2 regions of the Deinococcus deserti VCD115 genome follow, and region 1 is predicted to be linked to the other one. Evidence: riboswitches for the same ligand, from Rfam matches in the RefSeq annotation. Region 1 holds a riboswitch; the other holds the start of a gene.
What was found. A riboswitch is a leader RNA that binds a small molecule or an ion and turns the genes downstream of it on or off. The one in region 1 is predicted to bind thiamine pyrophosphate.
Positions count from the first base shown of each region.

Region 2: another riboswitch for thiamine pyrophosphate. It lies ahead of thiC (phosphomethylpyrimidine synthase ThiC); the one in region 1 lies ahead of DEIDE_RS09140 (thiamine ABC transporter substrate-binding protein).

Region 1 covers NC_012526.1:1,923,657-1,927,924, reverse strand. Annotated here, with positions in the region: gene DEIDE_RS09145 (phospholipase D-like domain-containing protein) at 1-1,207, opposite strand, end outside; gene DEIDE_RS09140 (thiamine ABC transporter substrate-binding protein) at 1,331-2,359, opposite strand; TPP riboswitch at 2,408-2,504, opposite strand; gene DEIDE_RS09135 (CynX/NimT family MFS transporter) at 2,561-3,745, shown strand; gene DEIDE_RS09130 (NUDIX domain-containing protein) at 3,742-4,170, shown strand; gene DEIDE_RS09125 (MarR family winged helix-turn-helix transcriptional regulator) at 4,222-4,268, shown strand, end outside.
Region 2 covers NC_012526.1:512,921-517,188, forward strand. Annotated here, with positions in the region: gene DEIDE_RS02550 (aldo/keto reductase) at 1-558, opposite strand, end outside; gene DEIDE_RS02555 (hypothetical protein) at 709-903, shown strand; gene DEIDE_RS02560 (hypothetical protein) at 914-1,240, opposite strand; TPP riboswitch at 1,359-1,489, shown strand; gene thiC (phosphomethylpyrimidine synthase ThiC) at 1,712-3,553, shown strand; gene thiE (thiamine phosphate synthase) at 3,550-4,233, shown strand; gene thiS (sulfur carrier protein ThiS) at 4,224-4,268, shown strand, end outside.

The DNA.
Region 1 (4,268 bases):
GCAATGGAAAATTCCCCAGCGCGATGCGTACCGTGACGCCCTCCGGGTAGCGTTCCGGCTGAGCCTGCACCCGGGAGTACAACTGCTGGACGGCCTGAGCCAGCACCCTTCCCGGCTCCTGCCGGGGGTTGTTGTCCCATTCCATTACGGCCAGCAGGACTTCCCGCCGGGCCGAAGCGATCTGTGCAGCCAGCCCGTCATAGCCGCCGTTTGGGGTCGGCTGCCCGGCCGCAAAGGCCGGGAGAGGGCCAGGCACATGCAGGAAGCCCAGAAAGGCGTTGCCACACGAAAAGTCGGGCCGGCCACCTGAGGTGGTGACCTGCCAGGCAGCGCGTTCCAGCGGATCGGTGGGTGGTGGGCATCCGGGTCCCATCCGCTGAGGTACGGCCAGTGGTACCGGGTTTGTGGGCCGTGAGTGGGCAAAAGCCACCACGTCGCTGGCCAGGCCCCACACCCCCAGCGTGGCGACTCCGAGGCCAGCCAGGGTCAGTTTGAGCTGACGGCCGCTGGCCCAGTCGCGTGGGGCATCCACCGCGTCGTTGATTCCGCGTGCGATCAGCAGGTCGCCGATCACCTGTGAGGTCACCACAAAGGCGGCGAGCACCGTCAGCAGCGCCGAACCGCCTCCAGAGAGGGCATCGGGAATGCCAACCGCTCCCAGCAGCGCCCCCGCCCCAAGCCCCACCCCGCCGAAGCCCAGCAGCCCTCCCAGGGCGGGCCGCCAGGCCTGCGAGGCACGCACCGTCAGCAGGCCCAGCACCCCGCCGCTGAGACCCCCGTAGACTGCGCCCAGCAAGCCGAGCCCCAGGGTGACCTGCGCGAACCCCAGGGTCCGTCCCAGGGCTCCCTCCTGATAGGCGCCGGCCAGGGCCAGCAGCCCGCCCACCGGCAGAACCAGCAGCCCCGCTGTACTTCCTGCCGCAATTGCCGAGCGCCACCGTGCCCGCGACTGGGTCAGACCAAGGCGCGCAAGCGGCAGACCTCGAGTGGACAGGGCACCCGCCAGGGCAAAGCCCACGATGACGCTCAGTACCGCGCTGAACGTGCCGACCACGGCCCGCACATACGGCTGATCGGCGGGTACCAGGGCCAGCACCAGCGTCACGGCGACACGTGCCAGCACCACACCGGCCAGGAGGCCGGCCAGCGCCGACCACGCCAGGCGGCGGATGGTCAGTCGGGGACGTTCGGTCGGCAGCAGGCGCATCGCGGCACCCAGGATAGGGGTGAACGGGGCCCTGTCATATGAATCTGAGGAAAAGGCGGGTCCTCAGCGCGGCGCCACTTTCAGCAGCCTCAGCAAAAATGGTGGTCGGGTTCCTGATTTTTCTCAGCGTGCCCGCAGGACCTGGGTGATCCAGGCGTCCACGAGTCTCTGGGGATTGGCGGTGACGCTCGGGGCGACCGCCTTCACGTCCGGCTGCTGCGCAAAGCGGTACACCGGGTCGAGCTTTGTGCCGCTCACAGCCGGATAGACCCACATGCGGGTAGGGATGTCGGCCTGCACCGGGGCGCTGAGCATAAAGTCCACGAACTTCCGGGCCAGCGCAGCCTGCTTCGTGCCTTTCAGGATGCCCACCCCTTCGATCTGCAGGTAGGTGCTGCCCGGCAGGAACAGGTTGGCGGTCGGGCTCTGGGCTGGCAGCTTTTTGGGGTCAAAGCCGTCGGCGTAGAACACTTCTGCGGCAGGACTGCTCGCGTAGCTCAGCACAATGGGATATTTTCCGCCGTTGCGGCTGAATTCCTTGTAGTAGGAGTCGCTCCAGCCACGGGTCACTTTCATGCCGCCGGCGCGCGCAGCTTTCCACCAGGCCCACGCTCCCGCTTCGCCGTAGTGGTTGACGGTGGCCAGCAGAAATGCCAGGCCAGGGCTGCTTGTCGCCGGGCTGCTCACCACGGTCAGGCGGGCGTACTCGGGCTTTTTAAGATCATCCAGGGATTCCGGTAGCGCCAGACCTGCTTTCTGGAAGTAGGCGCGGTCGTAGTTCAGGGCCACATAGCCGTAATCCACGGGATTCAGCAGGCCGGCGTCGTCCAGCCGGTAACGTGCCGCCACGGCCGACTGGGCCGGCGACTTGTAAGCTTCCAGAATTCCTGCGGTTCTGGCGCGGGCCAGGAGGCTGTTGTCCAGGCCGTAGACCACGTCGGCCACCGGCGCGCGCCGGGTCAGGATCAGGCGGCTGAGCAGTTCGCCAGCGTCGCCCCCCTTTACAAAGCGTACGCGCGCCTTGTTGGCAGCTTCAAACTGGGCGATCAGCTTTTTGTCCACGGAGAAACTGTCGTGGGTAATGACGGTCAGGGTGCTCTGGGCGCTCGCGGCACCCAGCATCAGCAGGGCAGAACACAGAATCTTACGCATAAAAAGTCCCCTCGCGTCACGAGAGGGGAGGCGCAGGTCAGGGCAGGTGCCGTGGCCTGGTCACACTCCCTCCGCCGGTATGATCCGGTTCAGGTTCCAAGGGTTTATCTCAGTCCTGCTCTTCAGGACACCCCCGGTGACGCACCCACGAGCATACCGCAGGCGTAGGCTGCGTAGTATGCCGCGACTCCTGGTGGCCTCTTGAGCCTCCGCACCCCTGCCCCACCTTTCCTGCTGATCCTGGGCATTGTGCTTGTGGCCTTCAACCTGCGTCCGGTGGTCGCGGGGTTCGGTCCGCTGCTGGCGCCGATCCAGCAGGATCTGGAAGTCAGTGCGGCCACCGTCAGCCTGCTGACCACCATACCGCTGCTGTGCTGGGGGGCGCTGGCCCTGGTGGCCCCGGCACTGGCACGTGCCCGCAGTGCCGAAGTGGTCATCCTGGGCTGCCTGGCCCTGATCGCCGTGGGCGCCGCCCTGCGCGCCGGACCCACCCTGCCGTGGATTCTGGCCGGAACCCTGCTGGTGGGCGCCGGCATTGCTGTGGTGAACGTGCTGCTTCCCAGCCTGATCAGGCGGGACTTTCCCGGGCGTCTGGGCCTCATGACCGGCATCTACACCACGGCGGTCGTGGGTGGGGCCACCGTGGCTTCTGCCGTGGCGGTGCCGTTGCAGGACGCACTGGGAGGCTCCTGGCGGCTGGCGCTGGGAGTATGGGCAGTTCTGGCTGTCCTGGGGGCGCTGTCCTGGTGGCCGGCAGTGCGTGGACGGCCTGTCCGCAGCGGTCTGCCGCCCGTCGCATCCGGGCGGGTCTGGACCAACCCGGCCGCGCTGCCTCTGACGCTGTACATGGGCACGCAGTCACTGGTGTTTTTTACCTGGCTGACCTGGCTGCCCAGGATTCTGCTGGACCGTGGCGTAAGCAGCGCTGAGGCTGGCGCGCTGCTTTCACTGGGCAATCTGGTGCAGTTGCCCTTCACTCTGGCTGTTCCCGTCCTGGCCGCCCGTCTCCCTTCGGCCCGGCCGCTGATCGTGGCCCTGAGCGCCGTCCTGGCAACCGGGCTGATTGGTCTGCTGCTGCTCCCACAGGCCCCCAACGTGCTGTGGGTGCTGCTGCTGGGGGCAGGTTCAGGCAGTGCGTTTCCGTTGGCCCTGTACCTGATCGCCCGGCGAGCCCGTGACACGGCCGAGGCTCCCCGGCTCTCAGCTGTCGCCCAGGGCTGCGGCTACCTGCTAGCGGCTACCGGCCCTTTTCTGTTTGGAGCAGTTCATGACTTTACTGGAGGCTGGACCCCACCGTTGATCCTGTTGCTGGTGTTGACCGGACTGGTCCTGGCCAGCGGGTGGTGGGCCAGTGAGGAGCCTGACCGGCGTCCGGAGGCCGCATGAGTTTTGTTCTGGTTGCGTGGCTCGTGGTTCAGGACCCGGTCGGACGCGTGCTGCTCGGGCGCCGGTCAGGCGTCACCTATGCAGAAGGACTGTGGGGCCTGCCCGGCGGGCGGGTTGAGCGCGGCGAAGCGCTCGCTCAGGCCGCAGTCCGGGAGGCGGCAGAGGAAGTGGGGCTCCGTGTCGATCCTGGTCAGCTTGAGCCGCTGGGCGCTGCACGCTATGACCTGGGTGAGGCGCATGGCGTGGACTTTCTGTTCTTGACCCGCACCTGGGAAGGGGAGCCTGCGCCACTCGAAAACACTTCAGAGGTCGGCTGGTTTCATCCCGGCGCTCTGCCGCCTGAGAGCCTGCCGTGGCTCGCAGATGTCCTCGACACGCACCTCAGGCGCGGCGTCTGGCTTTGTGAACACCTGAAGCAGCCATAGAGAGCCGGATCACGTGATGATGTCTTTCCATATGGAATAATTCCACTTGGAATGAATAGTCCTGAGCCGTCTTCTTCAGCCGAGACCGACGAGCTGTA
Region 2 (4,268 bases), 1.4 Mb from region 1:
CTGCAGGGCCATCGCGCGGCGCAGCGTGTCGGCCTGCCGGGGGCCGCTTGTGCTCAGGCCCACCCGGACGCCCGCTGCATCCAGTTCGGCCAGCCGCGCCAGCACAGCCTGGTCCTCCAGTACCCCAGTGTCGAGCGTAGCCGAGTGAATCAGGTAGACCTCCGGCCGGCGGCCCAGGGCCTCCAGAGTTTCGGGCCACTGACGCTGCAGGGTGTTCAGGCTGTGGTCCTTGACCTCATGGGTATCGGCATCGGTGCGCCAGCCAGCTACGTAGGTGTACCCCCACTTGCTGCCCACCACAGCCGAGTGTTCGCGGTCGCGCAGCCACTCACCCAGGAACGCCTCGGCCAGTCCGTAACTGCGTGCGGCGTCGAAATACCGCATGCCCGCAGCCCAGGCAGCGTCGAGCATGCAGAAAGTCCGCTGACGCATGGCCTCTATATCCTTGGCCGCCCCCAGATCCTGACCGTGCCCAAGATTGATGTAACCGGGGCGGCCCAGGGCAGCAAGTCCCAATCCCAGACGGGGAGCGTCAGCAGGTAGCAGGGTGTTGCGCATAAGCCAGTATGGCCTGCCTACCTGGCTGTGCCACGCGCGATCACGTCTAGATTTCTGCCGGCCACGTCAGAATTCCGACAGGAGGTGTGTGAATAATTAGGTCACTTAAAGAAACCCTTCATGTTCTAGTGACGGGTCCAGGGAGAGTGTATGGACGAATCAGGCAAATCTCTAAAAGCCACTTCTTTTGATCCCGCCGATCTGATTCGTGACGAAAACGGCGAGCTGTACCACCTGCCTACTCTACGGGCTCTGTATGCGGCTGGCCGTCTGGCGCAGGGAAGCGCCGGTTTTGTTCTGCTTATGCAGCACGCCGCGCTTCATCGTCCTCGTCTGATTGCCTGAATCGGGGAGGTTATGGGCACCGGACTCTGAAACAGAGTCCGGTGCCGCGTTTATTGCCAGGATCAAAGGCTGAGCGCAGGCTGGTCCGTGCGGCTCCTCGGAGCTCGGCAGTCACCGCGGGGTTCAGAGCCAGTTCCAGTTGCCCGGCCAGTTCAACGGTCCACTTCACCGCTTCCGCATAGGCAGGGTGCAGTTCGTCTATACCGGCGGTGAGTCGTGCATACCGGGCGAGAAGCTCTGGCGGCAGGCGCTGTTCAGCCAGCCGGGCAGGGCTGAGCCAGTAGGTGGTCTGACCGGCGTTCAGGCCAGCCGCAGCAGACTGCCCTGTACCCACCACAGCAACTCATGAGCGCGCACCCGCTTGCTAGCGCATTTATTTATCACCCCGAAGCGAGGAAACGAGGGCCGTACCCGCTTTCGGGCTTGACCCGGCCCGGCGGGAGTGGCACACTCGGAAGCGTCACCAGGGGTGCCCACGTCTAGGCTTTAGCAGCCGAAAGCGGGGCTGAGAGGGCCTTTTTTACGGCCTAACCCTAGGAACCTGATCTGGTTCATACCAGCGGAGGGAGAGTGACAGGTGCGGAAACGATGGATACCGCCCTCCTCCGAAGTTGCTTTGGGGGAGGGTGATTTTTTGGATCAGCAGACAAGGCGGGCCCCTGGGTTTTTTGGCGACCAGGTGCGGGCTGCCCCTGATGCGTTGAGCTGACATCCGAGTGAACTTGTCTGAACGGGCCGCCTCCGGGCGCGCCACCCGTGTCCTTGCCCTTTGGCCCGCGTGCCGCCGCACCGGCCCCCTGGAGGTCCCATGTCCGCACCTGTATCCCCCCCAGCTTTAACCACCACGCCCTTTCCAAACAGCGAAAAGCAGTACCTGAGCGGGTCTTTGCATCCACAGGTTCGTGTTCCCATGCGTGCTGTTCACCAGTCCGCCACCCTGGAAATGGTGGGTGGGCTGAGCCGCAGGACCCCAAATCCGGCGGTGCTGGTGCCCGACACCAGCGGCCCCTATACCGACCCGGCGGTGAGCATTGATCCTCGCCGGGGCCTTCCGCACGCCCGGCCGTGGCTGGCCGCGGACGCGCGGCTGGAAGTTCAGACCGAGCGCCTCTCGGCCCGCCTGGACGGCACGGGGCCGCTTCCGTTTCCGGCAATTCCAATGCCCCGACGCGCCCGGCAGGGGCAGAGCATCACTCAGATGCAGGCCGCGCAGCGTGGGGAGATCACTCCGGAAATGGAGTTCGTGGCCCTGCGCGAGAACCTGCGCCAGACCGAGGCTTTCAACCTGAACCACCAGCACCCGGGCGAAAGCTTCGGCGCGGCCATTCCCCGTGTGATCACGCCTGAGTTCGTGCGCTCTGAAGTCGCGCGCGGACGTGCGGTGATTCCCGCCAACGTCAACCACCCTGAACTGGAGCCCACCATCATCGGCCGCAACTTCCGGGTCAAGGTCAACGCCAACCTGGGGACCAGCATCGTGACCAGCAGCATCGAGGAAGAGGTCGAGAAGATGGTCTGGGCCACCCGCTGGGGCGCCGACACGGTCATGGACCTTTCCACCGGAAAATACATCCACCAGACGCGCGAGTGGATCGTGCGGGGCAGCCCTGTTCCCATCGGCACCGTGCCGATCTATCAGGCGCTGGAGAAGGTGGGTGGCGTGGCTGAGGACCTGACCTGGGAGGTGTACCGCGACACGCTGATCGAGCAGGCCGAGCAGGGCGTGGATTACTTCACGGTGCATGCGGGTGTGCGGCTGGCACACATTCCACTTTCGGCGCGGCGGCGCACCGGCATCGTGTCGCGTGGCGGCAGCATCCTGGCCAAGTGGTGTCTGGCACACCACCGCGAGAACTTCCTCTACACGCACTTCGCCGAGATCTGCGAGATCATGGCTTCCTACGACGTCACCTTCAGCCTGGGGGACGGTCTGCGCCCGGGAAGCATCGAGGACGCCAACGACGCCGCGCAGTTCGCTGAGCTGGAAACCCTGGGGGAACTGACCCGGGTGGCCTGGGAGCACGGGGTCCAGACCATGATCGAAGGTCCTGGCCACGTCCCCATGCAGCTGATCCGCGAGAACATGACCCGTCAGCTGGAAGTGTGCCAGGAAGCGCCCTTCTACACGCTGGGGCCGTTGACCACCGATATCGCGCCGGGCTACGACCACATCACCAGCGCCATCGGCGCGGCGCAGATCGCGTGGTACGGCACGGCCATGCTGTGCTACGTCACGCCCAAGGAACACCTGGGCCTGCCCGACCGCCAGGACGTGCGCGACGGTGTGATCGCCTACCGGATCGCTGCGCACGCCGCCGATCTTGCCAAGGGACACCCCGGCGCCCAGGCACGCGACAACGCGCTCTCGCAGGCGCGCTTCGAGTTCCGCTGGGAAGACCAGTTCAATCTGGCACTCGACCCGGAAAAGGCCCGTGAGCTGCACGACGAGAGCCTCCCGGCCGACGCGGCCAAAACGGCTCATTTCTGCTCGATGTGTGGCCCACACTTCTGCTCCATGAAACTCAGCCATGACCTGCGCGCCGGCGACATTCTGGCTGGTCTGGAAGAAAAAGCGCGCGAGTTCCGTGAAGGTGGCTCGGAGATCTACCTGGACCGTCCTGCCGGAGAGCCCGAAGAGGTCACCGCATGACCCGCCCGCTGGGCCGGCTGTATCTGGTCGCCACGCCCCGACCAGGGCAATCCGAGGATGACTTTGTGGCGCGGGTGGAAGCGGCGCTCGACGGCGGCGTGGATACGCTGCAGCTGCGTTGCAAGGCGGACTCTCCGGCGTATGGCGAGGCGCGCGCAGTTATCCGGTTGGCCGGTCGGCTGCGTGACCTGGCGCACGCACGGGGGGTGCCGCTGTTTATGAACGACCGCGTGGACATCGCGGCTGCCAGCGGTGCGGACGGTGTTCACCTGGGTCAGGAGGATCTGCCTCTGAGCTGGGCGCGCGCGCTGGCGCCAGGGGTGCAGGTGGGCCTGAGTACCCACGCTCCGGCGCAGGCGGCGGCGGCTGTCGCGCAGCGACCGGCTTACTTTGCCGTTGGTCCCGTCCACACCACGCCGACCAAGCCCGGACGTGAGGCGACTGGCCTGGAGTATGTCAGACACGTGGCGGCGACCCACGGGGAAGCGCAAACCGGAATTCCCTGGTATGCCATCGGAGGTGTGGATCTGGGCAACGTACAGGACGTGCTTGCTGCAGGGGCCACCCGCATTGCGGTGGTCCGCGCTGTGCTCGACGCCCCTGACCCGGCCAGGGCGGCCGCTGCGTTGTGCTCCGCTCTGGCTGCCCCAGCTGTTCAGGAGGTCGCCGCGTGCAGGTAAATGGCCAACCTCACCCTCACCGCCCCGGCCTGACC